Regions from separate parts of the Vibrio astriarenae genome, predicted to be linked through region 1. Evidence: predicted binding sites of a transcription regulator. Region 1 holds the regulator's gene; the other holds the start of a gene.
What was found. The regulator PurR, encoded in region 1, represses purine synthesis genes. The targets are predictions, from matches to a motif close to TNANGNAAACGTTTNCNTNA.
Positions count from the first base shown of each region.

Region 1 (16,634 bases):
CGTTCACAGGTGTTAGTAAAGGTTGGGGACTGGTCGAAAAACTTCGTGCCTTATATGTGGTTGTACAGCCTTTTCGCTTATATCGTGATGCCACAGCGTAACCAGAGAGAATCACGACACCTTTTCATTCGCGAGGCGAACAAGCTTTGCCAAAAAGAGTTCAAACGGTGGTTTAAACTGGCTGCTGATGTGAATCCTTTAATGCACTACTTCCGCGATAGAGAACTGCCGATCCCAACGCTTTATTTGATGGGTGATCGCGACTACATGTTTATCAAACCAGTAAAAGAGATGGTGGCCCGCCATGATAAGAGCGAGCTACTTGAAATTGAAGACTGTGGACATGTTTGCAACGTAGAAAAGCCAGATGAGTTTAATACACACTCTATCGGCTTTATTCAGCGCCACTCTTTAGCCTAGCCTTGATGTGGAGCGGCAGCTCCACACTGCCAACACGCTCCGAACTGCCCCTCATTGAGTTCGTGACACTCATGACACTGCCACTCTTTTAAACTCGCTTTTTGCTGTAGGTATTCTTTAATGTGAGCCTGTGCTTGAGGGGCTAGCGCGTTATCAAATAGCCACACGTGAGGAAACGTCTCCTCATTGAAGGGCAATTCTCCCTGTAAACTAAACAACGTATCTCCACGCACCTCACATTGAAAACCTTGTTGCTGGAGCATTTGAGCAACAATATGGGCTTCCGTGGGATGTTTAGCAAAATAGATTTTCATCTATCTTCCTTTATTTACTGGCAGGGATATTGCGTTTTCGCTCAAGTAAGTTCATCACCCATTTCATAATGACAGGGAATAGACCCAGTAAAGCAAATGAGACAAGCACAGAAGGGGAGACGATACCTGATAGTGAGTCTATTTGCGCAAGTTGGGTACCCGCATTGAGGTAGACCGCTGTTCCCGGTAGCATACCCAATTGGCTAAATAGGTAGAAACGACCAATTGAAATGGGTGTCAATCCCATGAGTAAGTTAATCAAGAAGAAAGGAAAAACTGGAATTAAACGTAGTGATATTAGGTACAACGCACCATCTTTTTCGACGCCCTGATTAATGACACTGAGCTTATCGCCAAACTTACCCTGTACCCAATCTCTGAAGAGGAATCGACTACTTAAAAAGGCCAGAGTAGCACCAATGGTACTAGCGAAAGAGACTAAGACTAAACTGGTCCAGAAACCGAATAGAGCGGCGCCAAGAAGAGTAACGACGGCTGCCCCCGGTACTGAGAATGCCGTGATGCCTACATAGGCAAAGAAGTAGATTGTTGCAGCGGTGATGAAGTTTTGATCAATGTAATCTCTTAGCGCCGCTTGCTGGACTTTGGCGTTTTCTAACGTTAAGTACTGCCCAAACTGAGTGGCTAAAATGATGATGGTGGTAACCAAAACGATACCAATAATTACTTTTGGATTTAAAAACTTGCTCATCGTGCAGACTCCTGTCGCCAATTTAAGCTAATGATTCAGGTGAGTATACAGACAGGATAGGAGGTATTTTTCTTTCAATCAAAACGAACAAAGCCAGCAAATAGTGCTGACTTTGGTGTTTGAAGGTTTGTGGAGCTTAATTAATCTGGCTAGCGAGATCTTCACGTTGAGGTTGGGGGATCACAGTCCAGTGTGTGCCGCGAATCGCCCCTTCCAGTGAATAGAGTAGCTCAAGGCTAACCGGTGTTGTGTGCGACTCTTGTATCGCTTGATAAGCTCTCACCGCTCCCGCTTCTTCTAGTTGAGTCACAGTCTCGATTCCAGCTTTTTTTAGCATTCTCTCTGTTGCAAGACGAAGGTTAGGGAGATCTTTTAAACGTTGAGGCTTCGTTGTTTCTTGCTTCACTTTATCAGCAACAGCCGCTTTGAGAGCGGTAGTTGCTACCGATAGAAGGCGCGCAGGCTCATTGACCCACGAATCAGGTAGCTGGAAGTATTTAGTGACGACAGGAAAGCCCCGCTTCTCATAAACATAAGGCTCGAGTTCGTGTTGAGAGATCGCAGTTTCTAGGTCAGCACACTTACGAACGTGTAGCTTGTTCTTCACGACCAATGCAAACATTGTGTCATTGACGAATATGCCAAAGCCACCAAACATTGATCGTGACTTGACAGTGCCAAGTTGCTCGAATAAGCGCATCGAGTCTTTTAAAATTGGTTTATCCATGCTTTGTATTCTCGGTGTAGAAATTTCACGCCACCAAATTCAGGCCCGAGAGAATAGCAAAAAACAGCATGCCCTTTGTCATGGAAAGGTTATGCTCGTGTATTTTACCATCGGCAACCCCGCTACCTTTCCTGAATAATATCATAGTTATGAATAAAATTCTGATTAAGGCCGGAAGCTTTGCGTCCCATCTTTTCAAATGGTTTGCCCTGTGCGTGGCTCTCAAAAGAGCATAAAGAAAAGCGGAATAGGTATCACATCTTGAAAGGTGATAATGTGATGTTGATTCAAAAAAATAACCCTAACATTTTGCATGCGTATGCATAGTGCCAGGGTTAATAGTTTTCTTATGAAATCAGTATCTTACTTGTTGAGGTCGCGTACGGTTAAACGTTCAACAATTTCTGGATGCATTTCGAACACACGCTTTTCATGCTCTTTGTCTTTGATGCGCTCTAGTAAGATCTCAAAGGCATTTTTACCCACACGGCGTTTCGGTTGGTGAACCGTCGTTAGTGGTGGTGAAAAGTATTCGGCAAGTTCGATATTGTCATAGCCGATGATTGACATGTCTTCTGGAATTCGGATGCCATTTTCTTGCAGGCGGCTCATAAGCCCGAGTGCCATAGTATCGTTGAAACAGAAGACAGCGGTAGGCTTCTCATCCATGGCAACAATTTTGTCTGCGGCTAATACAGCAGTATCACACTCGAAGTTACCTTCCAAGATCCAGTCTTCGACGACATCAAGTTTTGCTTCATTCATCGCGCGGCGGAAGCCGTTAATACGCTCTTTACACGCCGCTTTTTCGAAGTGACCACTTAGACAGGCAATCTTATCGTGACCTTTTTCGATCAGATATTTCGTCGCTAGGTAGCCACCTTCTTCTGAGTTGTCGATAATCTTATCTGCTTGTGAAGTCTCTGGGCCCCAGTCCATGATTACTTTAGGAATATCTGGGTGGCCGTCCAGCATTTCACTTAGCTCTTCGGTTAAGTCTGAACACATCACCAAAATGCCGTCAACACGCTTTTCTGCAAGCATACGGATGTAATCACGCTGCTTTTCGTATATACCACCAGTGTTACACAAAATTAGCGTGTAACCTTGACGGTAACAGTAGCTCTCAACACCATCGATGACTTCTGAGAAGAAAAGGTTGGTAGATTGGGTAACGAGCATACCAATCGTGCGTGTGGTGTTGCATTTAAGGCTGCGGGCAACCGCACTGGGTGCATAGTTTAGCTCTTTTACTGCCTTCATTACTTTTTCTTGAGTTGTTTCAGCAACAAAGCGCGTTTTGTTGATAACGTGCGAGACAGTCGTTGTTGAGACACCGGCAAGACGCGCAACATCTTTTATCGTGGCCATAGTTGTGGTCCTTGATTCGTATTTTTATGTACCGCACGTTGCTCAAGCGGTGACTAAAACCTAGTATGAGCCGTGTTGCGGTAGTCTTTTGTAGGAAAAAACCAAATAAAAAACCGCTTTGTTGAAAGCGGTTTAAAAACATCCGAGTATTTTAGACTGCTATCGTTTGCGACGCAATCCTAATCGTTTTGATCTAAGACTGCTCATCCAGTAAATATAAACAGTCTAGCTCAAGAAATGCCACTAACAGGCCACTAACCGCAGAATAGAAGCCAAAGTCATCTTTTTTCTGACAAAGTGCATGGAATTGGGGAGTCCAGCTGAGAATATGCTGTTTAATAAAGTTAGCTTGCTCGACAAGTGCTTGATTGATATATGCTTCTTGCTCTAGCTCGTTAGAGCGAATGATCAAGTTGCCCAGAAAATCGAGCTCAATCGCGATATGGTCTGCCGGTTCATTCATGCCTTTTGTGACTTGAATATTGTGCTTGGCAAGGACTTCATTCATCTCTTCAGCGGGTTTGCCGTTAAGAGTACCTGATTTATCAAGGTAGATTGACGCGTAGGGAAGAGCGCCTTCTTTGTCTGACTTTAGAAACAGCTCACAGAAGTCCGCAGAAAGCTCAAGTTGGGCATCTTCACGTACTTGTAGTCTATTCAGTGCATCAACGAGCTTTTCAACCGGTTTAGCTAATTGAACATTTTCTCCAAGGCCGGAGATAAATGCGCGGATCTCCGGGCTTTGATATTGCTCTAGACCTTGCTCATCAAGTTCGCTTGCAAATAGGCTCGACAGCCACCAATAAATCTCTGCACGTTTTTCATTAAACGCTTTGATCTCTTCAATCACGAGAAGCTCCAAATCATAAATGGATAAGTCATAAGTATAGAAAGGCTGTATTGAGAGCGCTATCTAGTTGATAGGTGGAGTATAAAGGGAAAATATGAATAGTGTTATTGGCTTGTGTGAATGAAAGTGATGGTTTGTGGGAAATTATGTCTAGGATCCAAGCGGATATATTTGAACGAGTGATTGTTGTGCACTTGCTTGCGTATTTGTGAGTGTCAGGGCGTAAAATCTTTAAAACTGAGTAATTGTGATTCATCAAGAAAACTCGAATAAAGTGCATCTTCAGGTTGAATAGAATGTAAATATGTCTAATTATGAATGGGACTGAGTAATTTCCGAGTAAAGAGAATAACATGAGCTATCACGTTCTAGTTGTTGAAGATGATCTAGTAACCCGCAGCAAACTGGTTGGCTATTTTCAAAATGAAGGCTACACAGTAAGTGAAGCGAGTTCTGGGTCTGAAATGCGAGAGTGTCTGCAAAGCAATGATGTTGATTTGGTCATGCTAGACATTAACTTGCCAGGAGAAGATGGCTTGATGTTGACGCGAGAACTTCGTGGTCAATCAAACATCGGAATTATTTTGGTAACAGGACGTACCGATAGCATTGATAAGATTGTTGGCCTTGAAATGGGCGCAGACGATTATGTCACTAAACCCTTTGAGCTACGCGAACTTTTGGTTCGAGTAAAGAACCTGCTTTGGCGTATCTCTCTAACAGGACAACTTCAGCCCCAAGAAGAGGAGGTTGAAGAGGATACAAACCTTGTTCGCTTTGGCGAATGGACCTTCGACATCCAGCGTCGTGCCCTAAGTCGTGACGGTGAACCGGTAAAACTAACGAAAGCAGAATACGAATTGTTAGTTGCACTCTCTTCACATCCGCGTCAGGTGTTAAGTCGTGACCGCATACTGAGCATGATTAGTCACCGTGTTGATGCGCCAAACGATCGCACTATTGATGTATTGATTCGACGCATGCGTGCGAAGATGGAGTTTGACCCGAAGAACCCGCAAATCTTTGTCACGGTTCATGGTGAAGGCTATATGTTTGCCGGCGATTGATGCGTTAGTGCTTTGTAAGTGCATTCAGATAGGGTCTCGAAAGAGGCCCTTTTTTGTGAACCAGACCTAATAGGTTCTGTCGATGATGGCTGATAGGTATCGCCTATTGTGAACGATAGGAAACTTCTATTGATTTGATAGAAACAGACAATTTCTAAAATTTCTCTCTCAGAGGCATTATTACCTCAACGACACAGCGAAGTGTCAAACAATCAAATAAAGAGAGACAAAGTCATGATCAACACTACAATCAAACCATTCAACGCGACAGCATTCAAAAACGGCGACTTCGTAGAAATTACAGAGCAGGACGTTCTAGGTAAATGGGCAGTATTCTTCTTCTACCCAGCTGACTTTACTTTCGTATGTCCAACTGAGCTAGTTGACCTTCAAGAGAAATACGCAGAGCTTCAATCACGCGGTGTAGAAGTTTACTCAGTGTCAACAGATACTCACTTCTCTCACAAAGCATGGCACGATACTTCTGAAAAAATCGGCACTATCGAGTACTTCATGGTAGGCGACCAAACAGGCACTATCACAAACAACTTCAACGTGATGCGTGAAGGTCAAGGCCTAGCAGACCGTGCAACGTTCCTAATCGACCCAGAAGGTACTATCCAAGCGATGGAAATCACAGCGGAAGGTATCGGTCGTGATGCAGAAGACCTACTTCGCAAGGTAAAAGCGGCTCAATACGTAGCAAACAACCCAGGTGAAGTTTGCCCAGCTAAGTGGAAAGAAGGCGAAGAGACACTGGCTCCTTCTCTAGATCTAGTAGGTAAAATCTAATCAACTCTGATTAGAACCCAGTTTGCATGCTCCGCTTCTTGCTCCTAAAGGGCGGGGTGTGCACTCCCAAATATAAAGCATCATAAGATAACCCCTTTTTATACATTTCCTTTTTTATTCTTACTGATGCAATTAGTTCAGTAGTGAAGATTGACAGTTAGCAGGTATCCCCATGTTAGATCAAGCAATGAAGCAGCAGCTTAAAGCGTACTTAGAAAACTTAAAAACAAACGTAGAGCTTGTCCTAAGCCTCGACGAGAGCGAAACCGCCAACAAACTCGATGGTTTGGCGCAAAACATCGCTTCATTGACGGATAAGATCATTGTGAAACGCGACGATCAAGCCAGTGACCGCAAGCCAGTTATGCAGGTAGTCAATGCAGAAAAAGGCACTGCGATTGGTTTCGCTGGTCTTCCAATGGGACATGAGTTCACTTCACTGGTGCTAGCACTACTGCATAGTGGTGGCCACCCAATCAAGCTTGAAGCGGAAGTGATCGAGCAAATCAAGCAGCTAGATAAGCCACTTAATGTTGAGATCTTTATTTCTCTGTCTTGCCAGAACTGTCCAGAAGTGGTTCAGGCATTCAACATGATGTCAGCAATCAATCCACTGATTAACGCAACCATGATTGATGGCGCTGCTTTCCAAGATGAAGTGAAACAGCGTGACATCATGGCAGTACCAAGCGTGTTCATTAATGGTGAGCTATTTGGACAAGGCCGTATGTCTCTGGCTGAAATCTTGAACAAAGTGGATACGGGTGCGGCAAAAAAACAAGCACAGAAAATCAGTGAAAAAGAACCGTTCGATGTACTGGTTGTAGGCGGTGGCCCTTCAGGTTCATCTGCAGCGATTTACGCAGCGCGTAAAGGTATTCGTACCGGTGTGGTGGCAGAGCGCTTTGGTGGTCAAGTGATGGATACGATGGCGATTGAGAACTTTATCTCTGTGAAAGCGACAACAGGTCCAAAGCTGGTTGCGAGCCTAGAAGAGCATGTGAAAGAGTACGGCGTTGACATCATGAGCGAGCAGCGCGCGGCAAACATCATTGATGCAAAAGACACGGATGATGGTTACACACATGTTGTATTAGAGAGTGGTGCCGTTCTGCGTTCTCGTACCGTTATCACCAGTACGGGTGCAAGATGGCGTGAAATGAACGTTCCAGGTGAGCAAGAGTACCGCAATAAGGGTGTGGCTTACTGCCCACACTGTGATGGTCCACTGTTCAAAGGCAAGCGTACTGCAGTGATTGGTGGTGGTAACTCTGGCATTGAAGCTGCGATTGACCTAGCAGGTATCGTAGACCATGTCACTGTGCTGGAATTTGCTGACACACTGCGAGCTGACCAAGTACTTATCGACAAAGCAAACAGCACACCAAACATCGATATCATCACGATGGCGCAAACGACAGAAGTGATCGGTGACGGCACGCGAGTAACGGGTCTTGAATACATTGATCGTAATACTGGTGAGAAGAAGCAGATTGAACTGGCGGGTATTTTTGTTCAAATCGGTCTAGTGCCAAACAGCGAATGGCTAAAAGATTCAGGTGTTGCTCTGTCACCACGCGGTGAGATTGAGATTGATGCCCACGGCGCAACCAGCATGAGTGGCGTGTTTGCGGCAGGTGACGTGACAACCGTACCTTACAAACAAATCATTATTGCGATGGGTGAGGGAGCGAAAGCAAGCTTGGGGGCATTTGATTACCTAATCCGCACTCCGGCACCAGTGAAGACGCCCGTCGAAGCGTAAAAGAAAACTTGTACGAAACTTTTAAGTCACCAGTGAAAACTGGTGGCTTTTTTCATTTCTATCAGTTTAATGACGCTGAACCGATGATTATCAATAATTAATTGAAAGTGTTTTCATCCACTGACGGCTTATCAAAGTCTGAATTCTCGGTAAACTGCACACCACTTGTTAAGAATCACGATCTACCTGTTAGGAGTATTCACGTGTCTCATCAAATTATTAAAGACCTTCACAGCCGTTACACAGCGAAAAAATACGATGCAGAGAAGAAGATTTCTGCACAAGATATGGAAGTCATTCTAGAAGCGCTGCGTCTATCGGCATCTTCTATCAACTCTCAGCCTTGGAAATTCGTTATCGTAGAGAGTGATGAAGCAAAGCAGCGTCTACATGATTCATTTGCTAACAAGCACCAATTCAACCAACCACACGCAAAAGAAGCATCACACACAATTTTGTTTGCTTACGATCCTAACTTCACTAAAGAGAAGTTCGCGAAACGTGTGGATGCGGAAGTCAGCTCTGGTCACCTGCCAGCTGAAATGTACGATCAGTTCATGGGCGCGTACGCGTTTGCTGAAATGAACACTGACGAGTCGGGTTACAACGGCACTTGGACTAAAGCACAAGTTTACCTAGCACTGGGTAACATCATGCATGTTCTTGCACGTCTAGGCATCGCATCGACACCGATGGAAGGTGTTGACGGCGAGCTTATTGGTGAGCTATTCAAAGACGAGCTGGATGGACACGTATGTGAACTTGCACTGTCTATGGGGTATCACAAAGACGGTGAAGACTATAACTTCGGTCTACCAAAAGCGCGCTTGGCTCGCGAGCAGATCATCGAAATCGCATAAGCGTTGAACAAATGCATTAGGCGTCAAACCGAAAGGTTGGCGCCTTTTTATTATTTTGAATTTTGTCTTTCCAAATCATTAACTGCGTTTATAATATCGTTTCTTGATTGTAACGCGGATTTGTCGTGCTTAAATTAGCCCGTAGACTTTTTGTCATGTTGGCCATGATGCTGAGCTTCTTTGCTTCAGCGGCTTCATTGCAGCTAGAGTTTATGGCGTCACCGACACAATCATTGGTCTCTTTGGGCATCGAGCAAGTCGATATCGCCGCCAGCGACCAAGCCGATGCGGTCTCTTCAGAGAGCGAATCACAAGATGGTTATCTGTTTTTGGACGCAGGTTCAGAAGCTTGTTTACCCAACTCTCGCCGTGTATTAAGCATGGATGAGGTTGCCACCAAGGGCGAAAAACCCGACTATTTCCTCGTTATCTCATTTCAATCTCCCGATCCGCTCGCGTTCGCGCGATTAGCTGACTTTGACCCGCACTTCGCTCCAAGCTGGGAGTTTTCTGCCTCTGACCAAAACCTCCGACTTGGCGGCTGGAAAGAGAGCAACCTACAATACCGTTTCCTTCAATCCTCTCTCGTTTAGGTCAGTACCTACAGCCCAGCTGTAATTGACTTATTCAAACCCTGACAGTGAATTTCTAGCGTCCTTCGTTTACGAAGTGTCTTATTATGCTTGTACGTCATGGTTTGACTCTACCCCTCATCTTATTGAGAAGATTAGATAAATGAGAAACAAACAGACCAAACACGTCATTAACCGCAATCGGTACTGGCACTACTTTACGCTTGCCTTGTGTGTGCTTTTAATGGCGTTGAGCGCATTGCCATCATGGTATGGTGAAAATGCGGCATTACATGTCTCTACAAGAGGCGATGCTACGCTCGATGCAACCCAAGTTGCCAACGTACTCGCCTCTCACAACATCGACACTAAACAGATTACCCAGCAAGATAATCGTGTGGTTGTTACGTTAGAAAACCCAGAACAGCAGGCTTTGGCACAAGCAGAGTTAGCAGACACTCTACCGGAAGGGGCAACGATTGCCCTTGCATCGGAACCAGCTGCCCCTCAATGGTTACTTAACCTCGGTTTTAATCCTGTTAAATTGGGATTGGATCTGCGTGGCGGCGTACAGTTCCTGTTAGACGTCGATATGGAGCCTGTGTATCAGGCACATCGTCAAATGGTGATTGACGATCTCACATCAGAACTGTCTCGCGCTCGTGGTCGAGTGGTAGGAGATAGTGCGCAAATTACGCTTCGAAGCGATGCTGACGCGAGTGAATTGCGACGTTTAGCAAGAGAGCGCTTTCCAAATTGGCAATTGACTGGCTCAGATAGACAATTTCAACTGTCGTTATCAACAGAAGAGCAAAATGAGCTGCGACGCTTAACGGTAATGCAGAACCTACAAATAATGCGTAGCCGACTCACCGAGCTAGGGATTACCGAAGCGTCTGTGCAACGCCAAGGAGAGAATCGTATTCGTATTGAGTTGCCGGGCGTCCAAGACCCTGCAGCGGCGAAGGATGTGATTGGTGCTACGGCATCACTGGCATTTCACTCGGTGCCAAATACCGTCAATCGTGACTCTTTAGTGATTGACGACCAGCAAGGGCAACCTGTCAGCGTATCACGCCGTGCTGTATTGGGTGGTGAGCATATTGTTGATGCACGCGCTGGCGTGGGTGAGTTTGGTGACGCTGAAGTGAATATCAGTTTAGATGGACTAGGCGGTCGAAAAATGGCGAACTTCTCCCGTCAGAACATCGGTAACCCTATGGCGACGGTGTATAGCGAATACAGTCGTGCTCAAGATGGTTCGAGTGAGAAAAATAGCGAAGTGATCAGTGTGGCGACGATTCAATCACAGCTAGGTAACCGCTTCAGAATCACGGGTATTGGCACGATGAATGATGCTCAAGAGCTGGCTCTTCTTTTGCGTGCTGGCTCGCTGACTGCGCCTGTGACCATTGTTGAAGAGCGTACAATTGGCCCTTCTCTTGGTGCTGAGAACGTGAAGAATGGCTTTGCTGCACTAGCGTTAGGTTTGGGGATTACGTTTACCTTCATCGCACTTTGGTATCGTCGTCTTGGTTGGGTGGCAAACGCGGCATTGCTGACGAATATGGTGATGTTGTTTGGACTCATTGCTTTGTTGCCCGGTGCGGTGCTAACGCTACCTGGTATAGCAGGGCTGGTTCTAACTGTAGGTATGGCAGTAGATACCAATGTACTTATCTTCGAGCGTATTAAGGATAAAATGGGTGAGGGGCGCACCTTTGCAGCTTCAATTGATAGAGGTTTCCAGAGTGCATTCTCGTCTGTCTTTGATGCCAACTTAACCACCATGATTGTCGCGATAGCACTTTACGCTATCGGTAATGGGCCTGTTCAGGGGTTTGCGTTGACACTTGCCTTAGGTCTATTGACCAGTATGTTTACTGGTATTTTTGCTTCAAGAATCTTGATCAATACGATTTGGGGGCGTGATCAACGCCGAGATGTGAGGGTGTAACAATGAAACGATTGATTAATTTGAGCAAGATTCGTTTTGGCATGTCAGTGATCTCTTTGGCTTTGGTGCTAGGTGCCCTCGTCACTATCGTATTTAAAGGCTTTAATTGGGGACTAGACTTCACTGGCGGTGTGGTGAGCGAGTTCCAAGTAGAGCACGCATTAACGGCAGATGAGATTAAACAGACGTTTGATCAAGTGCTTGGGCAAGAGGTCCAACTCACACAATCTGGCGAGAGTGGCCGATGGTCTGTTCGCTACAGCCAGCCGGAAGGTGAAATGCAATCGATAGGAGAGATCCTGTCGTCCCTGCACACTAATGTCAAAGTGCTCAATAGCAGCATCGTTGGCCCACAAGTGGGTCAGGATATGGTGGAAAAAGGCGGCCTAGCTGTGTTGAGTTGTATCATTCTCACCATGCTTTACTTGAGTTGGCGCTTTGAGTGGCGTTTGGCTCTGGGCGCTTTGAGCGCACTTGTTTACGATATTGTGTTGGTGCTTGGCCTGTTCTCTCTTACGGGTTTAGAGTTTAACCTTACTGTATTGGCGGCTGTTTTGGCTGTGCTGGGTTACTCACTTAATGACTCAATCATTATTGCAGACCGCGTAAGGGAGTTGTTTAAAGGTAACCCGAACGGCAATACTGGTAAGCTGATTGATTCGGCAGTGATGGCGACCTTCTCAAGAACAGTGATTACATCAGGAACGACATTCGCGACTGTAGCGTGTTTGTGGTTGCTAGGGGGCGCGCCTTTGCAAGGATTTGCGATAGCCCTGTGCTTCGGTATCGTGAGTGGTACTTGGTCATCAATATCGGTGGGGGTGACACTGCCTCAGCTTATCGGTTTGAAGCCTGAGCACTACATCGTAAGAAAAGATGAGTATGAAGAGGAGTACCCTTAACTCATTCCCTTAGCGATAAAAAAATGCCGCTCTTTTTGCAGGAGCGGCATTTTTGTTTATGGGTGATTTTTGCTATTTACTAAAAATACCAAACTGCTTGGCAGCGTAGGCAACACGCTCAGCCGGTTTAGGATACTCAGCAGGAGTACCCAGATTTTCGATGTGTTGTAGGCGAGGCAGTAATCCAGAACCATTGGCAATTTGGATAGCGAGGCCCGGACGAGCGTTTAGCTCAAGTACCATTGGGCCTTCTTCTTTATCTAGAACCATATCAGTGCCCATATAGCCAAGCCCTGTCATTTCCCAAGCACTTGCTGCCAGTTCAAGTAAGCGATCCCAGTGAGGAACTTGCAGTTGCCCCAGCTCTTGGCCCGTATCGGGGTGATGAGTGACCGGTTGGTCAAACTGAACCGCTCGAACTGCTCGTCCAGTGGCGATATCGATACCGATGCCGACAGCACCTTGGTGCAAGTTAGCTTTGCCATCAGAGGCGGTAGTTGAACAGCGCATCATTGCCATCACTGGGTAGCCTTTAAACACGATAATACGTACGTCAGGTACCCCTTCGACACTGTAACCTTCGAAGCAATCATCAAACTTGATGAGGTTTTCAACCACGGCAACGTCATTTTTACCACCTAAAGAGAACAGACCCGCCAATGTATTGCTAATGTGGCGCTCGACATCTTCTTCATTGATGGTTGAGCCAGAAGGTTTGGTGTAAACGCCATCTTTGTGTGAAATCACAACCAAAATGCCTTTACCACCACTACCTTGCGCTGGTTTGATTACAAACCCTGGCCAGTTTTTTACCATCTTGTGGATAGATTTAACGTCTGCCTGAGTCGAAATCGTGCCAATCAGAGCTGGCACAGTACAACCAGCGGCTTCTGCAATAATTTTGGTTTTGAGCTTATCGTCCACCAAAGGGTATTTTGAGCGATCATTGTAGCGGCCAATGTAACTGTGGTTACGCTGGTTCATGCCCATGATACCCTTGGCACGAAGCTTACCTGGTGAGGTTAAACGTGAAAACATCGTTTAGTCCTCCGCAAGTGGTTTGAAGCGACGTAGCTCTGTTAGACGGTAGCCAGTGTATGTACCAAGCAGCAGAATACCGCCCAATACAATCAGCTGTAGACCAATGAAGTTAAAGGTTAGGTGCTGTACATAGCTGTTCGTCATTGCCAGATAAACAAGCACAGCAGTCAGTAATGAACCACCACCTTGCATTAGTACTTCCTTCGGACCTTCCTCTTCCCAAAGGATCGACATACGTTCGATTGTCCAAGATAGGATGATCATAGGGAAGAAGGTAATTGAGAGACCTTCAGTTAGGCCAATGCGGTAAGCCACCACTGTAAATACTGAGATGATCATAATTACCGTAATAATCACCGCAGATATTCGAGCCACAAGAAGCAAGTTGAGCCTTGATAGGTAGCTTCGAATAATCAGACCCGTACCGACAATCAGCAGGAAGCCAATAATACCTGTGACAAGCTGAGTTTGAACAAAAGCAACCGCTATTAGAACTGGCATAAAGGTACCAGACGTTTTCAGGCCAATAATCACACGTAAGAACACAACAATGAGTGCACCAATTGGGATCAGCATGATGGTTTTAAACATCGCTTGTTCCTCAAGAGGCAGACTGTGAATGGACATGTTGAGTAGGCCGTCAGCATCCACTTTGTTGTTGGTTGCTGTTTTTGCTGAGACTTCTTGAGCGATCATTGAGAACAGCACTTGACTGTTACTACCGCCAATCAAGTCTAGTAATGAAACGTTAGATTCATCCCAGATAAGAATGTTTGGACCAACACCTTGAGCGCCTGACTCTGGGTTGAACAGTTGCCAAGCTTTACCATCCCACACTTGGTTCATTGGTTGGATGCTTTGGCGACGGCGGCCATCTTCAAGCTCAATCACGCCAGCAATTTTGCTTGGTACACCCGCATAGGCAAGAATCTTGTCTACTGCTTCTACCTTCGGGAGCTCATTTAGAATTAATGCGGCATTTTGGCTATCGCCATCGTTCAATGTTTTGATCAGCTCACGCGTGAAGGTGATGTCATCCGCAGAGCGTTTTTCAGAGCGGTCGATCAATGCGATAGCAGCAGCTTCGACAGGGCCGCTAAAGGTTGGCTGGTTTCGCTCACCTTGAGGAGGGATGACTTCAACGTCAGCGTTTGGATCAACAAGGAATTGGGTTCGGTAATAAATGGTTTGCGGGCCGTTGGCCTCACGAATCGACCATTCAGCGCGACGACCAGTTTCCGTTTCAAGGTAGGCAACACCGTAGCCTTGAGAAGAGGCAGACTCACTGATGAGTGTGTAGCCCGGTTGGGTGTGAGGTGCGGCTAAAGAAGCTTTGATTGGCTCACCTTGACCTGAGAACTCTAATCTTGCTTCGATATCCCATACTTGTCGCGTTTCGCCTGGTGTCCATGGAACACCGTAGGTTTGGTGTCTGAATACACTAAGCATGATCCCTGCGACGACCAGTGCAACGACTGATATATAAAATGGAATTTTAGACGTCATAAGTTACCTTGTTATAGTTGTTTAATGTCCGTATGAATATATTTTTTGCCCACATCAACCACCGCGATGTCACGAATAAACTCACGCCCAAGTAGAACGGGGTGACTCATCTGTGAGCGGTCAGCTAGAGTGAACTGTGCTTTCTCATGGATATCACCCAATCGAACCCACATTTCAATGACGAAACGACGCTCCGCTTCTTCATTGCTAGATTGACGAATTTTGGCCATACGCACTACCGGAGCTTCAACCCAAGTTGGCTCTGCTTTGTCATTTTGAACCACTTCTCCATCATCACCAGCGATGTGGAAGCGTACCCAGCGTTTGCCATTACGTTCAAACTGCTCAATATCTGCTGCATTGACCGATGAGGTCGCGGCGCCGGTATCTACTCTCGCATCAAACGTTGAATCGATGCCATCGAATTGAATTCGTTCCACTGAGCCTAAAGTCACTTCATTAACAGGTGTTGGCACTTGTGTTACAACAACCGGTGGTTGAGCACTTTTCTCTGAAATATCGTCCAACTGTTCGTTAAATACAGAGCGGCTCTGCTCCAAAGCAGACTGCAGTTCCAAAATTTCGTCTTCTAAAGTAAGAATGTAGTCGCTTTGGTTTGAAATTTGTAGCTCTAAATAGCTAATTTTGTTAAGAATCGAGAGCTCTGATGATTTTAGTTGTTCAAGTGTTTGCTCATGGAGAGCGACATGATCTGTCGTAGCACAACCCGATAAGGCAAGAACCAGTAATGCAGGGAAAAGTCTTGATGTCATGGTGTTTCAGTGATGATGAACTAAATTAGCGCGAGTGTAGCGCATAACGGAGGAGGCTGAAAGCCTTCTCCGGTACGTGAGAGTAAAACGATGGGAAGTTAGGTTAAGTTTCTGTCAATTATGGTTTATTTGCTACTAAAATCGCACGACGAGGAGCAGGGTGTCCCTCAACTGTCTTGTTTGGATCATTCGGGTCAAGGTAGTCCGGTAGAGAGTTGTGTGTCATCCATTCGGTTGTGCGCTGTTCGCCAATGGTTGTGGTGTTTTCATCCACAATTCGTACGTTCTCAAAACCGACTTGCTCAAGCCAAACTTTCAGTGCTTTTGCAGAAGGGAAGAAGTAGACATTACGCATCTGAGCGTAACGATCGACAGGAACCAGAACCGCATTTTCGTCACCCTCAATAACGAGCGTTTCAAGAATCAATTCACCACCAGAAACCAACTGGTCTTTGAGTTGGATAAGGTGGTCAAGTGGCGAACGGCGATGGTACAGCACCCCCATACTGAACACAGTATCGAACGCTTCCAATTTCGGTAACTGTTCAATGCCAAGTGGTAGCAGATGTGCTCGCTGATCGTCACCCATTAACTTTCGGATGGCTTCAAATTGAACCAAAAATAGATGTGATGGATCGATGCCCACACATAAGCGAGCACCTTCACCCAGCATACGCCACATGTGATAGCCATTACCACAACCGACATCAAGTACTGAGCGATTTTCTAAAGGAGAAATATGAGGCAGGACGCGATCCCATTTCCAGTCACTACGCCACTCGGTATCAATATGAATACCGTAAACATGGTATGGACCTTTACGCCACGGATGGAAGGTCTTTAGTAGATTCTCAAGCTTTTTCAGTTCACCTTGGTGCATTGCCTCAGCATTGCCTAGCTCGACCTTCTCTTTTAGCTCAATGTTATCTGGCGTGCCGCTCGGGATCTTGTTGAGTGCACGCACCCAACGAGCAAAGTCACCATGTTCGGCATTTTGCCAGTCCG
Region 1 covers NZ_CP047476.1:26,039-42,672, forward strand. Annotated here, with positions in the region: gene GT360_RS14645 (alpha/beta fold hydrolase) at 1-420, shown strand, start outside; gene GT360_RS14650 (putative signal transducing protein) at 417-734, opposite strand; gene GT360_RS14655 (TVP38/TMEM64 family protein) at 745-1,446, opposite strand; gene GT360_RS14660 (TfoX/Sxy family DNA transformation protein) at 1,583-2,173, opposite strand; cyclic di-GMP riboswitch class I at 2,283-2,392, opposite strand; gene purR (HTH-type transcriptional repressor PurR) at 2,537-3,544, opposite strand; gene torD (molecular chaperone TorD) at 3,738-4,391, opposite strand; gene torR (two-component system response regulator TorR) at 4,748-5,461, shown strand; gene ahpC (alkyl hydroperoxide reductase subunit C) at 5,696-6,253, shown strand; gene ahpF (alkyl hydroperoxide reductase subunit F) at 6,426-8,018, shown strand; gene GT360_RS14690 (NAD(P)H-dependent oxidoreductase) at 8,222-8,878, shown strand; gene GT360_RS14695 (hypothetical protein) at 9,004-9,471, shown strand; gene secD (protein translocase subunit SecD) at 9,614-11,407, shown strand; gene secF (protein translocase subunit SecF) at 11,410-12,309, shown strand; gene GT360_RS14710 (alpha-L-glutamate ligase-like protein) at 12,382-13,347, opposite strand; gene GT360_RS14715 (inactive transglutaminase family protein) at 13,351-14,856, opposite strand; gene GT360_RS14720 (ATP-dependent zinc protease family protein) at 14,868-15,629, opposite strand; gene cmoB (tRNA 5-methoxyuridine(34)/uridine 5-oxyacetic acid(34) synthase CmoB) at 15,748-16,634, opposite strand, start outside.

Region 2 (16,634 bases), on a different replicon from region 1:
AGTCTACAGCACGCTGTTTATCACCGGCGGTTTAGTGATATTGGTGTTGTATATCTTCATTGGCCAAGCTCGTGCAACGCTGATTCCTGCTGTGACTGTACCAGTATCGTTGATCTCTTCTTTTATCGCCGCTTACTACTTTGGATTTTCAATCAACTTAATTACCTTGATGGCACTGATCTTATCCATTGGTTTGGTGGTAGATGATGCGATTGTGGTAGTAGAGAATATCTATCACCACATAGAGCGTGGTGAGAAGCCTTTACTCGCGGCGTACAAAGGTGCGCGAGAGGTCGGCTTTGCCGTTGTTGCAACGACTTTGGTTTTGGTCATGGTATTCCTACCGATCTCCTTCATGGAAGGGATGGTGGGTCTGCTATTTACTGAGTTCTCGGTTCTGCTCTCGATGGCAGTGATTTTTTCGTCACTGATAGCACTGACTTTGACGCCTGTGCTGGGTAGTCAAATCCTTAAAGCTAATGTGAAACCCAATCGTTTTAACAAGTTTGTCGATCGCGTATTCAAACGTTTTGAAAACGGTTATCGCTGGGTACTCGTCCGTGCGCTGAAATTTAAGTGGGCCGCGCCTTTAGTTATCCTTGCTTGTATTGGCGGAAGCTACGGTGTCATGCAGCAGGTTCCGGCTCAATTGACACCTTCAGAAGACCGAGGTGTGGTCTTCGCGTTTGTACGCGGAGCGGATGCGACGAGTTATAACCGTATGGCAGCCAACATGGATCTTGTTGAGTCTCGTTTGATGCCGCTGCTCGGGCAAGGGTTCTTGAAGTCATTCAGTATCCAATCACCTGCATTTGGCGGTAACGCGGGTGACCAAACGGGCTTTGTCATCATGATTCTCGATGATTGGGACGAGCGTGACCTTACGGCTCAGGAGTCACTTGGGGAAATTCGTAAAGCGCTGGCTGGCATACCAGATGTTCGTGTCTTCCCATTCATGCCTGGCTTCCGTGGCGGTTCAAGTGAACCTGTTCAGTTTGTACTGGGTGGTTCGGATTACTCTGAACTCAAAGACTGGGCGGAGCTACTTAAGCAGAGAGCAGAAGACTCACCATTAATGGAGGGCGCTGAGATTGACTACTCTGAGAAGACACCAGAGCTTGTCGTTTCGGTAGACCGCCAACGGGCTGCTGAGCTAGGTATTGCTGTGTCTGAAATTTCGAGCACGTTAGAAATCATGCTCGGGGGTAAGAAAGAGACGACCTATGTAGACCGAGGTGAAGAGTACGATGTGTACCTGCGTGGCGATGAAAATAGCTTTAATAACGCCGCTGACCTATCTCAGATATACATGCGTTCTGCTTCGGGTGAGCTAGTCACTTTGGATGCTCTAACTCATATTGAAGAAGTGGCGTCAGCAACCCGTTTATCACACTACAACAAGCAAAAGTCGGTAACCGTAACGGCGAACTTGTCGGAAGGGGCAACACTTGGTACGGCGCTTGATTTCCTCGACAGCCAAGCGATAGAGCTACTGCCGAGTGACATTTCAGTGAGTTATTCTGGTGAGTCAAAAGACTTCAAAGAGAACCAATCGAGTGTGGCATTAGTGTTCGCTCTTGCTTTGTTGGTGGCGTATCTCGTGTTGGCGGCTCAATTTGAAAGCTTCATTAACCCATTAGTGGTGATGTTCACCGTGCCGATGGGGGTATTTGGTGGTTTCTTGGGGCTGTTTGTGATGTCTCAAGGTATGAATATCTACAGCCAGATCGGTATGATCATGCTGATTGGTATGGTGACGAAAAATGGCATATTGATCGTTGAATTTACCAATCAGCTTCGTGACAAAGGGATTGAGTTCGAACAAGCCATTATTGATGCTTCGGCACGACGTTTGCGCCCGATCATGATGACTGCATTTACAACATTGGCTGGTGCGATCCCGCTGATTATCTCGACGGGTGCGGGGTATGAAAGTCGCGTTGCTGTGGGTACGGTTATCTTCTTTGGTATGGGGTTCGCAACCCTAGTCACGCTGTTTGTTATCCCCGCGATGTATCGACTAATTTCTGTCAATACACGTTCACCAGGACATGTGGAAGCCGAACTCAATATTGAAATTGACCATGATGTCAAAGGCCGTAGCATGCACTGATGCAGCGATAAAATAACAGAGTAAAAGCCATTGGGTATTATTGAGAATATCCAGTGGCTTTTTTGTGCATGGAGCTTTTGTTGCTGAATAAACAAAGGATTAGCACGCTCACTTTTGTTACACAGATCTCGCTTTAATAAAAATGTCACGTTAGGCAACTACTATCATTCGCCAGTGAATTGAGTTGTATTTTTCTATTAGCTCTGATTATGTCAGGGCGGTTTCTGTAGCCTCGCTTCTGAAAATTTTTGGATATGACTTCGACTCGCTCAATTGTCTTTAATTGCGTATTCATAGTGGAAGTGTCATGTCAAACGTAAAGAGAAACCCATCAACCCGTTCTGTCTCACTTATCCAATCATTGAGTGTTATTTTCACTCTTGTTATCGGTTTTTTTGTCGCTTTGAGCTTACTGAGTGCCAATGGTCTGAACCAAGTGAAAACTCAGTTCGATACCTTATCTGAGCGTGCGATGCCACTTGCAATGAACAATGCAGCATTAACACAGGATGTGTTAGAGCAGTTAAAGTTACTCAACTACGGAACGCAACTGAGCTCTTCAATTGAGCTAGAAGCCACCCGCGAGCGAATCAATATGCTGTCGCAACGCAGTGATATCCGCGTACAAAGCTTATTTGACATTGCGGAGCAGCAAGGTGGGGTCTTAACAAAAAACCAGCGTGCAGAGTTGGCGAATAAAATTGCTGATCTTCAGTCTCTTACTCAAGCTATCTTAGCGACGCAATCTCAAACGATTGCGATGCAAAATCAGATAGATAAGCAAGTGACAGGCTTCCACTATGGGTTATCTTCAATTGGTCCAGAGATGAATAGAATCAGTTTGTCTCTAGCGGGTGATAACCCAATGGTGTCCGATGCGGCGAGCCGTTTTATTGCCAATGCTAGCTCTATGGAAAGTACTTTTTTGACGCTGATGATGCAGACCGAACTGGAACGAGCGCAATCTGAATATCGTGAAATGCGTAATCGTATCGCAGGTATTTCACTAGCCTTTGATGACTTTGCTAGCTGGCATCCAGAAATCAAGGAGTTTGCTAGCATGACGACCTCTTACGACATGGTGTTAAAGGGGTTTGAGGGCGATGGTGTGCTGCGCATGATTCTAGATCGTTTAGAGCTGATGGAGAAGCAAGGTGATGACCTGATTAAAGCCGCAGTCGTTGCGGATGAGACAACGATCTTGCTGGCGAATATCTCTGAAACCGCGGAGCAATTGATCGATGCGGGACAAGAGGTCGTGAACAGTACCATTGAGCGTAATATCATAATGCTGATTTCCGCTACCTTCGGGCTGGTCGTTATCGTGATTTCATTGTTCTTCGGTTTACGTCGTTGGATTAATCGTTCACTTAAAAGTATCACTAGCCAGCTAAGCAAGCTGACACAACACGACCTTAGAGGTCAGGCTTTAGTTGATGGCCCGACCGAGATTCGTGATATTGCGAGCAAGCTCAATCAGGTGGTTGATTCAACCCACACCTCTATCGAAACGGTGACGCGAAATTGTGAAACTCTGTATCAAACGGCAGAGATCAGTCACGGTGCCGCAGAGGAGACGCGCAATAGTTTGTCTGCACAGAGTAGTGCTCTAGAAAGCATGGTGACAACAGTCACGGAGCTTGAGGCATCAATTAGAGAAATAGCAACGATGACAACGGAGTCATTCACCAACTCACAGCAAGCAGAAGAGTTTGCAACGGTGGGTTTGGCGGCAATGGAAGACAGTCGTGGTCGTTTACACCAACTCGAGGAAACCTTGAGTCGAAACGAGCGCTCAATGAGCCAGTTGGACGAAAAAGTTGGTCAAATCAGCGAGATGGTTGATCTGATCAGTGGTATTGCCGACAACACCAATTTATTGGCTCTGAACGCGGCAATAGAAGCTGCTCGCGCAGGTGATATGGGACGTGGCTTTGCCGTAGTGGCGGATGAAGTTCGTAAGCTGGCAAGTGATACCACCGCTCAAACCAGTAATATACGCCAAATGATGGCAGAGCTGACGGCAGCTGCGCAGAGCTCGCGTCAGTCAGTTTCTGAATCACGTGAAGAGATGACGTTCGCACTCGAATCAAGCGAGAGAGTCAAGAGTTCGTTTGAGGATATTGAAGCGTCAATCAGTCAGATTCGTTTACGTGTTGAGCATGTATCTGCCGCAACTGAAGAGCAGCAGCGTGCGACGGCAGATGTGAGTCGTTCGATTGTGCATGTGAATGATCAGAGTGACAATTCCAACTTGCAGCTTGCTTCAATGGTGGAGAGCGCTGAGCAGGTTGCGGAGATAGCAGGCCATCAACAGGCAATGCTACACAAGTACAAACTCAATTAAAGAGAGTTCTTTAAGTAAGGAAACGGCAGGTGCGTGAGCTTCTGCCGTTTTATGTTGTATTTTACTGACACTTCTCGTCAACACAGCACTCGTCTTGCAAGAAACCAATGACGGCATCAAGCTGCTGATATTCAGCCACGCAGTATAGCGTGCGCCCCTCACGACGTTGAGAGAGTAAACCCGCAGAAGTGAGATTAGAGATATGATGTGACAGGGTCGAGCCAGGAATGTCTAACTGTTCCTGTAACCCGCCTACGGCAATCCCTTGATAGCCCGCTCGAACCACACTTTTATAAATGCTCAAACGCGTCGGGTGTCCTAGCTCTTTGAGTGCTTTTGCTACGGTTTCTAGTTCCACTTCATTACTCGCAAACCAATTCGATGTTTCCAGAAGTATAGCGAATTTCAAGCAATACAGTCGCTTAAAATTTATTTCTATAAAAATCGAAATGAAAGCTTGCCGTGAGAATTTATATTTCTATAATTGTCGAAATATAAGCGCAATGCTTAACCAATTAGGAGTTAATCATGAATCAAGATATCGCACATATAGCTCAAGAGGCATTCGGCATGTTTGTCTTTCTTGCAGCTGAACTCACTGTACTTTTCCTGGCCATCAGTTATGTGGTTGGGGTATTACAAAGCTACTTAACACCGGAGAAGATCCAGTCAGTGTTGAGTTCGCAAAATGGCAAAGGCTATTTGGTCGCGGCGCTGATGGGCTCCATCACTCCGTTTTGTTCTTGCTCAACAATTCCTTTTTTGAAAGGACTCCTTAGAGCGAGAGCAGGGTTTGGTCCAATGATGGTGTTCTTATTTGCGAGCCCTCTATTGAACCCAATCATTATTGGTTTGTTTGTGGTGACTTTCTCATGGCAAGTCGCGCTGTTCTATTTCATGGTAGCGATGCTGGTTTCTGTGGTGGCTGGCTATGTTTTGGAGAAATTGGGTTTTGAACGCTATATCAAGCCAGAAGCCTATGAAAGTGAGTCTAAACCAAGCTGTGCATCTTCAAGCAACTCATCGTGTGGCGATGAGCCGAAACCAGCAATGTCTTGCTGCTCTGGTAGTCAAAGCGACAAACCAGTGTCGACGTGGAGAACAAACCGTTGGGGCAAGATCTGGCTGGCAACTTGGAAAGACTTTAAACAAGTATTGCCGTATCTGATGCTAGGTATCGCCATTGGCTCATTTATCTATGGTTTTATCCCGACTGACTTTATCGCTCAATACGCTGGCTCAAATGCTTGGTATGCCATTCCTGTAGCAGCAGTTATTGGTATTCCGCTATACATCCGAGCAGAAGCTGTGATTCCACTGAGTGCAGCTCTCGTCAAAAAAGGCATGGCACTCGGGTCAGTAATGGCTTTGATTATTGGCAGCGCAGGTGCGAGTTTGACTGAACTGATTCTATTGAAATCGATCTTTAAGAATCAGATGCTGGTGGCGTTTGTGGGGGTGATTTTGACTATGGCAGCGGGTGCAGGCGTGCTGTATGGACAAATTTTCGCCTAGTCAAAATACGATAATTAGTAAAATTCCTAGTGGAATTGCTTATATTCCATTGGGAATTTTACATCTATTTCAATTAAATCAGTAACATGCTTAAGTTATAACTCCTGGTTGTAATGCCTATAACCCAAGGTTATTAACCGCTTTGGTATTGTCCGCTCCTAAATATAATCACTCTGTTTAGGAGAAGTAATGAATAGAAAGTTAGTCTTGATGCCAGCTGTTTTAGCCACTGCTGTGATGGTTGGGTGTAATAGTGATTCTGATGGTCCAAGTGGCCCAGGAGAGACTGAACCACATTTGACCAACCTACTGGTTAAATCAACAAATGCCACAAAACTCGGTAATCAATACCGACTACCAGCAGCGTTTCCAATCCAGTTCACTGCAACAGCTGTCTATAGCGATCAATCGACAAAGATAGTTACTACTGAAGCAAGTTGGGAGGCTACGGAGAATCTATCTAGTAGCGAATACTTTCTTGAAAAAGGTGAGTTTTTTGCTCTATTCCATGCCGATGAGCCTGAAACAGTTACCGTGTCTTACGGTGGTGAGGTCGTCGATGTTCTAGTTGATGTAGAGTACACACAATTAGAAAATATTGAGGCAGAAGGCCCAGTAATCTCTTTAGTTGGATTGAGTACACCTTACCAAGCAATTGCTCACTTTGACAACGATCTAACTTTGGATATTACCAGCTTCGTTGGTTGGGAATCAGACAATGATGCTGAGTTTACTCGAGATGGAGTCGCAGAATTCTTGGAGGTGGGCTTTGACACCATTTCGGCACAATACCTTGACACAACACAGTCTATTACACCATTTGAAGTCGAGGTTGTTGAAGGTACGGTAGATGACAATATTTCGATGACAATCACTGGACCCAATACCATTACAGTTGGCCGCCCAATTAAATTAACTGCGACGATGACATTAAACAGTGACACTGCCGGTAGTCACAACATTAATGCGACCGAGATTGTCTCGTGGAAGTCATCTTGTGCCGAAATCACTGTCGATGCAATAGGCGTAGCTAATGCATCTGATGTTGCCATTGGTTGTGACATTAATGCGACCTACTATTCATCATCAGACGAAATTACGAATACAAAACCTCATACAGTACGTGCGGTAGAGGCGGGCAATGAAACAAAAGTTGTTCGTTGTGAAAAAGACGTTTTCTACGACCATACGTATTGCAAAGCACTTTTGTTGGATGAGAATGAGCAAGTTGTCTCAGATCTTACTGAGGCATCAAGTTGGACTTCCAACAACGCTACTATTAGCGCTGGTGTACATGGGTATGTAACTTCGAAATCTGTTGGTGAGGAGGCGACGATAACGGCGAGTTCATCTGTTGATAGTGCGTCATCTAACGTGAGAGTAGGTTTCTTGTCTGGTGACCTGACACTTGAGAGTGATGAAATTTATGTGGGTGGAGTAACTCAACTCTTAGCATTTTCAGGTGAAGGTACTGATCGAGTTGATGTAACGGAGTTAGTTGACTGGAATATTGAAGCATCTTCTGACAATAACTGGGAGCTCAACGACAATGGTGCGGTTACTGTTGACATAACTCTTGGTGAGGGGGAAACATCTCCTACAATATCTGCGTCGTGGGTATTTGAGGATCAAAACTACAAGGAGCAAACCAACGTACTGGTAGTTCCCGTTGATATATGTGCGGATTGGGACGATATATCCTGTCTACAAGTTACCGAACATGATGGTCTTCAGTATGCCTCTACACCATCAAAAAGTTTAGTGGACGCTTTAAGCTACACTCAGGGCACTGGTGATGGGCGTGTATTTAGAGATTATCAGAGTAGTGCGTCATATAATGCACCGGGCTTCGATATTGCGTCTGGAAAGTCAACTCAGTACTCAAGATGGTGTAATGATCTCAATTACATGAATGTCAATGGCGCTAGTGCATGGAGGCCAGTGACTGCTGATGAGTTGTTGGTATTGCATGCTGATCATGATGGCGTGGTTGGAAGTTGGCCACTTGACCGAAACTATTGGGCATTTGACGGTAGCGAATACTCAACAGTTGACATGAAAGATGGAAAGGTGGTCTCAGGGCAAGGGCCTCAACATCCACAATATCTAGTTTGTGTGGCAGACTAAATCAAAAAACTATTAGAAGTAAAACAGGGAAGGAAATCTTCCCTGTGTAAGGTATGTGGTTAAGAATACCTAACCACATACCTATCAGTCTTATGATTCATCCCCAACACCAAGTTCAACATAACCGCCCCCAGCACTGACAATCCAATTACCCATGGCGTAACAAACAGACTTGATGCAATCAAAATCGCGGCATCAATCGCCATCTGAGTTTTACCCACTGAAATGCCAAACTTATCTTGAACAAAAAGACACAGGACGTTGAAGCCGCCGAGGCTTGAGCGGTGACGGAAAAGAATCAGCATCCCTAACCCCATCAATAACCCGCCTGCAATTGCGCAGTAAACAGGGTTGATGCGATCCACTGTAATGACAAGATGCAGGTGATCGGCAAAGATGGAGACGAGCCCGCCAGAAATTGCGCTATTGATAGCAAAACGACGGCCAAAGCGCTGCCATGCCATCAAGTAGAAAGGGATGTTGCAGCTAAAGTACAGCACACCAAATGACAGTGGAACGATTTGTGAAAGCAAAAGCGCTAAACCTGTTGTGCCACCAGTAAGTAAGTCGGCGTTCTGTAGGAAAAACACGCCCTGAGCAACTAAAAACGTTCCGGTAACAATCGCAATCCAATCTTCTTTATTTGTGTGCTTTTCCATTTCCTATCCAATCTCACTGAGTTCGAGGCACAATTTGAGCGCGAATAGTAGTGAAATAGGCGTCAGAAAGACAGTGGCAGGGCAGAGATGAAAAGCCTGTTTGTCAGCCTTGTTATACAGGCTGTAAAGTCACTTTTTTACAGGTACAAAAAATGCCGCTGTTGCGGCATTTTATTAGTAGTCTAATAAAGAAGACTATTATTCAGCTGAAGTCAGTTGATATTCGAAGAAGCGGTAACCTTCGTTTGCACCCACATTTCCGAACTCGTCTGTTGGAGTTACTGTTTCTAAGTGTTCATCAGCATAGTCACTTGCCGCGTCCAAGTGAGAAGATAGGAAGCGAACAGGGTAATCACCACCCACTAGTGAGAAGTTATGAGCATTAAGGAACTCAAGAGTAACTAGCTCATCAGAGCTTCCACCTGCTTGTTCTACTAGCTCATTCAGGTAGTCGTTTACTAGCTCTCGGTTAGTAAAAGCAGCATCTTCTAGAACAATCTTCGCATTTTTAACGCCTGGCATATCAGAGTTAGATGCACGGTAGTTGTTTGTAACTACATAGAATAATTTCTCTGAGTTAATATCAAATGACTCACCCGCAAACGTAAAGTTCTTGATTCGACGGTTCTTTTCGAAAAGTTCGTAAGAACCATCTTCACTATCGACAATGTAACGAGCATCCTGTGTAACATCAATTTGGTAGTTTAATTGGCTTTCTTCGTTTACGAAGCCACCAAAGAAAATGTCAAAGTTGTAGCTACGGAAGTTTTCATCAAGAACGCGGTCACCTTCTTTCGACACAGTTACATACTGTTGTGCTACAACATACTCTAACCATTCGATGATATCACCTGCTGAGATTTCAAGAATTGCTGGAGTGTTGTTATCAAACACATAAAGGTCAGCGACACTAGCACGAGTTAGCACTCCACCGTCGATATTGGTGTAGTCTGATGAACCACCACGGCCGCCTTTGAATGGAGCAGACACAGAAATAACAGGGTAGTTTTCTGTCAGAGCACCACTGTCTTGTTGTGCAATACCCCAATCCATCTGTGCTTCATTAACAATTTGGACAGAGATATCTGGTTCTACAGCAGTAAAGAAGCTATTGATTGGGTCATTGATATTCGCAATCTCTTCACCCATGAATTCGATAGTACCTTCATGGTCTCCCTTAACTAGGAACTCAATCTCAACATTACTTACTGTAGATTCAGTTAATGCTTTTAGGTGTGGCTTGCTTGAAACAATATTCCAGCTCTCACCGTTATCCTTGCTTTCAAGTTTAAAGTCAATGATACCGAGGTGGTTGCCCCAGAAACCTGGCATAACAGCAGGCACACCATTAATTGTACCGTTTTTAGCATCAACACCTTCCATACCGTCGTATACATCGGCGTCAGTTGGGAAGTTGTTATGATCGTGTCCAAACATGATGGCATCAATACCATCAACGTAAGCTAACTGCCAAGTTGCGTTTTCTTGAAACTCGTTGTTATTAGCACCACCAGTTAGACCAGAATGTGGGATCGCGACGATAATGTCTGCCCCAAGTGCTTGCATCTTCGGTACGTAGTGCTCTGCAGTCATCTTGATGTCAGCCAGCAGAACTTGACACTTTAGGTGACGCTCATCCCAGTTAAGGATCTGCGGTGGTGTGAAACCGATAACACCTACTTTAACCGGGTAGTTTTCACCGTCATCAGCCGTGAAATAACGGTTTAAGATGGTAAACGGCTGGAAGTAAGGTTTGTTCTCGTCAAAGAACTCTTCAGTGTTACCCGCAAAGTGATCGTCTAGATCAACAGTACATTCTTCATCAGTTAAGCGAGCTAGATCATCGTTGAACTCATAAACGTTTGCATTAACGTATGGAAAATTCGCGCCTTCAGATGCAGCAGCTAGGTAATCTAGACCGTAGTTAAACTCGTGGTTACCTAGGTTAGCAGCGTCGTAGTTCAGGTAGTTCATTGCCTTGTAAACAGGGTGAACGTTCAGAGCTTCTTGTAAGTATTCTACGCCAAGGTCAGCAAGGTAATCACCCATAGGGCTACCTTGGATAAGGTCGCCATTGTCAAACAGCATGTTGTTTGGCTGTTCGCGGCGAGCTTGGTCGATTAGTGTTGCGGTGCGTGACAAGCCATAAGCTTGAGGGCCAGCTTCTTCGTTAGCTTCTTCAGAAAGAAAGTAGTTGTACGGCATCATGTTCGAGTGAAGATCGGTTGTCTCCATCAAACGTAGATCCATTGAAAGGGTGTTATCTGTGTCGTTAGACGAGCTATTACAGCCAGCAATTGCAAGCGTAAGGGCAGTTACTGCCACTGCTTTTGGTTTAAATGAGTAAGTCACTTAAATGCCTTTAATGTATTTTGTTGTCGTTTCATGGTCTGCAGACCAAAGCGCGCGCATCTTACATAGAATAAAAGCACTAAGTTAGAGGTATAAATGTAAACAAATGTTTCGAAGGCGGGGCTTGATTTGCTCTAAAAGCTTGATAATTAAAGGGTGATCTATTTCGTGAAATCGATTGCAACGAAAGTAAACGTTTGCGCAAAATGTTGATCAAGATCACAATTTAATTTTGACGGCTGAGTGACGTGCGTAGGCGAAGTTGACTGCGACAGAGAAATAGAGACTTTGAAGCCTTCAATTAAACACATAAAAATAGAAATCAACATCGCATTTAATTCATCAAAAACGTAGTATGGAGACAGAGTAAATGCGTACTTATTGCCAACATGAACAAAATTTAGGTTAAGTATGAGAAAACTGCATAACAAATTGTGCAGATAGCCCTTTATGATCTAGATCAAGTTATGTAGAATGTGCGCCAAATCGATGACGAAAACGTTTGCGTTGCGTCATTGAGCTGTTTTTTTGCAACTTTCAGTATAAATCTGAGTCAGGAGATACAGATGTTAAAGCGTGATATGAATATCGCAGATTACGATGCGGAACTATTCGCAGCAATCCAGGAAGAAACTCTACGTCAAGAAGAGCACATCGAGCTTATCGCTTCTGAGAACTACACAAGCCCACGTGTTATGGAAGCGCAAGGTTCTCAGCTAACAAACAAGTATGCTGAAGGTTACCCGGGCAAGCGTTACTACGGTGGTTGTGAGTACGTAGATAAAGCAGAAGCACTTGCGATTGATCGTGCTTGCGAGCTATTCGGTTGTGAGTACGCGAACGTTCAGCCACACTCTGGTTCTCAAGCAAACAGTGCGGTGTACATGGCTCTTCTAAACCCAGGCGATACGGTATTGGGTATGAGCCTAGCGCACGGTGGTCACCTGACTCACGGCTCTCCAGTAAACTTCTCTGGTAAGCACTACAACGTTATTCCTTACGGTATCGATGAAGCGGGCCAAATCAACTACGATGAGATGGAGCAGCTTGCTCTAGAGCACAAGCCTAAGATGATCATTGGTGGTTTCTCTGCTTACTCTCAAATCGTAGACTGGGCTCGCATGCGCGAAATCGCAGACAAAGTGGACGCGTACCTATTTGTTGATATGGCTCACGTCGCGGGTCTTATCGCCGCTGGTGTATACCCAACACCAGTTCCTCACGCTCACGTTGTAACAACCACAACGCACAAAACGCTAGCGGGACCACGTGGTGGTCTAATCCTGTCTAACGCAGGCGAGGACATGTACAAGAAGCTGAACTCAGCGGTATTCCCTGGTGGCCAAGGTGGTCCTCTAATGCACGTAATCGCGGGTAAAGCGGTAGCGTTCAAAGAAGCGATGGAGCCAGAGTTCAAAGAGTACCAAGCGCGCGTCGTTAAGAACGCAAAAGCGATGGTTGCTCAATTCCAAGAGCGCGGTTACAAGATCGTATCGAACGGTACTGAAAACCACCTGTTCCTTGTTGACCTAATCGACAAAGACATCACGGGTAAAGAAGCTGACGCAGCACTGGGTGCAGCGAACATCACGGTTAACAAAAACTCAGTGCCAAACGATCCTCGTAGCCCGTTTGTGACTTCTGGTATCCGTGTCGGTTCTCCAGCGATCACTCGCCGCGGTTTCTCTGAAGCAGATGCAACAGAGCTTGCAAACTGGATGTGTGATGTTCTAGACAACATCGCCAACGAAGAAGTGATCGAAGCGACAAAAGCAAAAGTACTAGAAATCTGTAAGCGTCTACCTGTTTACGCTTAATCTTGTGCTTAAATGTATCGAAAAGCCCCTAATTGGGGCTTTTTTTGTTTTATCGGTTCTGTTTGACAAAATCTATAAACGTTCGGTGGGCAATGGATAGATAGCCATTTTTGCGCCATGCGAGCGCAAGGTTAAGTTCTACACTCTCTTCAAAAGGGATGGCTATAATCTCTTTCTCACAGTCTGTGACCATCTCAAGTAGCGCGGTAATCGCAAACTCGTTTTTGACGATACTGAGTATCATTGGCAAAAGATTGGTTTCAAAAGAGAACTGCATAGGCATATCGAGTTCTTGCGCTTTCTTTTCGATGAAATCCCGATGAAAGTAGCCGGCTTCAAAGAGTACCAGCTCGTGTTGGAAGAACTCTTTCAAACTGATGGATTTTTTATTGGCCAGTGGATGTCGCTTCCCTACTGCTGCAACCATATTGGAGGTGAGTAGGTGGTCTGTTTCGAGTGTCTCTGAATCTGTGTAATGGTTAATCACCCCCACATCAAGCGTACCATCAAGCAGCATTTTCCGAATCGAACGAGTACCTGCATTAATGACGGTCAGCTTGAGGTTTGGATAGCGGCTTTTAAACGCCATCAGAATCTCTGGAAAGTAATAGGATCCCATCATACTTGGTACTCCTAAACGCACTTCACCCTTATCGAGTCCTTTTAGCTCTTCCATCGCCGTTTGCGCATCTTCGAGTGTTTGCTGTACTTGCTTGGCATGCTTGAATAACACTTCCCCTTCCAGTGTCAATGACACATGTCTGCCTCGACGGAGAAAAAGAGTTAATCCTATCTCCTGCTCAAGCTTTTTGATTGAGATGCTCAGCGGAGGCTGCGCGATATTAAGCGACTGCGCAGCGAGTGTAAAACTGCCGTACTCGGCAACAGCAATAAAGTGACGAAGATAGTTTGAGTTCATTGATATTAAAAATATATAGAAAGCATAGTTTTAATATATTTAATTTAATACGTTATCGTTGCTAAATTGATCACATGTTGTGGTTTTAAAAGGCTGTCAAAGCCCATGATCGAGTATAAATCTAAAGCGTACTATCGAGTGACATTGAGTCTCGCTCTCGGTGCTTTCTTAATTTTCTGTAATCTCTATTTGTTCCAACCGATGCTACCTGAATTGGCTGAGCAGTTTTCGGCGAGCGCATTTCAAATAAACTGGGTATTTGCGATTACCTCTCTTTTGTTGTCAGTCAGTTTAATTCCCTGGGCAGTCTACTCTGAGCGCAATGGTCGACGCAGGGTGATGCTGATGAGTCTCTTCTCACTGCCGCTGGTGGCCGTTGTCATGATGTTATCCAGCAGCCTGGTGTTGCTGGTGGTAGCTCGAGCTCTTTTGGGCATCTGTTTAGCAGGGTATCTTGCCGTGGGTGTTGCGTATTTGGTTGAAGAGCTGAGCGAAAGAGCGTTCACTCACGCTATTGCCATCTATGTGGCGGCTAATTCAATAGGTGGCATCGGTGGGCGTCTATTTGGCGGTATGCTGTTGGAGTGGGGCACATGGCAGATTGCAGTCGGTGCTATGGGGTTATTGACGTTATCAGGGGCTTTGTTGGTCACGGTGTTGCTTCCACAGCAAAGGCACTTCAAACCCAAAACGGGGCTATTGAAGCATCACAATAGAGCGGTGCTCAAACACTTTAGCCAGCGTCCACTTTGGACTGCGATGCTGATCGGCGGCATCAACTTTGCGCTGTTTGTTAATCTTTATACCGTCATGGGTTTTCGCTTGGTGGCTGCCCCTCATAATTTACCAGTAGGCATCGCGAGTATGATTTTTCTCTGTTACCTGGCAGGAACGTTTAGCTCCAGCCTCTCTTCGAAGTGGATGAGATTGGGTAGCACAAGTGCAGGGATAGGTATCGGGACAACGATTATGTTAGTCGGTATCGTTGTTGCTTACTTTGATCACCTTGCTGCAATGGTATTGGGGTTGTTACTTATTAGCTTCGGAGCATTTTTTTCCCACACGTTGGCTTACGCATGGACAAGTCAGAAAGCAAAAACAGGTAAAGCAACGGCAGTCGCTCTCTATTTGGTTCACTACTATGTTGGAGGGAGTTTAGGGGGATTTTGGCTGATCTATTGCTGGCAACAAGGTGCATGGCTAGCGGTTATGCTCGGTAGTGCTCCCCTGATTGGCATGCTACTGATTCTTGGTTTTAGCCTAGAAAAAATGAGGCCGCAGCAAATTGCACCTAGCCCTTAAAGTGTGGCGCATAAAGAAAAGGGTTGGCTATATGCCAACCCTTGCTAAATATCGTCTTTGAATACGACTTCAATACTTTACTTAACTTCAATGCCTTGTGCTTGCATATCAGCGTGATATGAAGAGCGTACAAACGGGCCACAGGCAGCATGAGTAAACCCAAGGTCAAGCGCAATCTCTTTGAGCTCATCAAACTCTGCTGGTGGCACATAACGCTCTACCGGAAGGTGATGGCGGCTCGGCGCTAGGTATTGACCAAGCGTGAGCATAGTCACGCCGTGAGCGCGCAAGTCTTTCAATACTTCGATGATCTCTTCTTTGGTCTCGCCAAGGCCCATCATCAAGCCTGATTTGGTTGGAACATCGGGATGCTGCTCTTTGAACTTCTGTAGCAGTTGCAAAGACCACTTGTAGTTCGCGCCAGGGCGAGCTTTTCGGTAAAGGCGTGGTGCCGTTTCAAGGTTGTGGTTGAAGACATCGGGTGGATTGTCTTTAAGAAGCTCTAGTGCGACATCCATGCGACCACGGAAGTCAGGAACTAGGGTTTCAATCTTAATATTTGGGCTTAGCGCACGGATTTTACGGTTACAATCAGCAAAGTGCTTTGCACCACCGTCACGCAGATCATCACGGTCAACAGAAGTCACGACAACATACTTAAGCTTCATATCCGCAATCGTCTTAGCCAGCTTCTGTGGTTCATCAACCTCAGGAGCGACAGGGCGACCATGGGCAACATCACAGAAAGGGCAACGACGTGTACAGATTGCACCTAGAATCATGAAGGTTGCCGTACCGTGGTTGAAACATTCCGCTAAGTTAGGGCAAGAAGCTTCTTCACAAACAGAGTGAAGGTTGTTCTTACGCATTGCTGATTTGATGTCTTGAATACGCTGGCTATCTGCAGGCAGCTTGATTTTCATCCAATCAGGCTTGCGCAGAACTTCTTTTTGCTCTGTTGGCATATTCTTGACTGGAATAAGAGCCATTTTATCTGCGTCACGATATTTGACGCCTTTTTCCATTTGGATTGGTTTACTCATGTTCTACCGCTTCCGTAATGAACTCGATGTCTTGATAATCAAGTAAAGCAACAAGTTCTTTAATTAAAGGTGACTGGGCTTGTTCTAATTGTGTAATTGGGGTGAGGTCGCTGAGTTGCACCATCTCCATACCCGCGTAGCCACAGGGGTTAATCCGCAAGAATGGAGCAAGATCCATGTTGATGTTGAGTGCGAGGCCGTGGAAAGAGCAGCCACGTCGAATACGCAGACCAAGTGAGCATATCTTGCGGTTTTCGACATAGACACCAGGGGCATCAGGGCGTGCAGCAGATTCGACATCAAAATGTTTGAGTGTATTGATGACGGTGTTCTCGATATGAGTGACTAGGTCACGAACGCCGATGTTTTTGCGGCGTAAGTTAATCAATACGTAGGCAACAAGTTGACCAGGACCATGATAGGTCACCTGACCGCCGCGA
Region 2 covers NZ_CP047475.1:790,537-807,170, forward strand. Annotated here, with positions in the region: gene vexH (vibriobactin export RND transporter permease subunit VexH) at 1-2,113, shown strand, start outside; gene GT360_RS03860 (methyl-accepting chemotaxis protein) at 2,421-4,460, shown strand; gene GT360_RS03865 (ArsR/SmtB family transcription factor) at 4,522-4,818, opposite strand; gene GT360_RS03870 (permease) at 4,989-5,975, shown strand; gene GT360_RS03875 (hypothetical protein) at 6,165-8,102, shown strand; gene GT360_RS03880 (YitT family protein) at 8,162-8,761, opposite strand; gene GT360_RS03885 (bifunctional 2',3'-cyclic-nucleotide 2'-phosphodiesterase/3'-nucleotidase) at 8,960-11,113, opposite strand; gene glyA (serine hydroxymethyltransferase) at 11,680-12,930, shown strand; gene GT360_RS03895 (LysR family transcriptional regulator) at 12,980-13,849, opposite strand; gene GT360_RS03900 (MFS transporter) at 13,955-15,151, shown strand; gene lipA (lipoyl synthase) at 15,229-16,194, opposite strand; gene lipB (lipoyl(octanoyl) transferase LipB) at 16,187-16,634, opposite strand, start outside.
Region 2: glyA (serine hydroxymethyltransferase) is a predicted target of PurR. The motif match lies at 11,604-11,623, and genes of this name have one in related genera.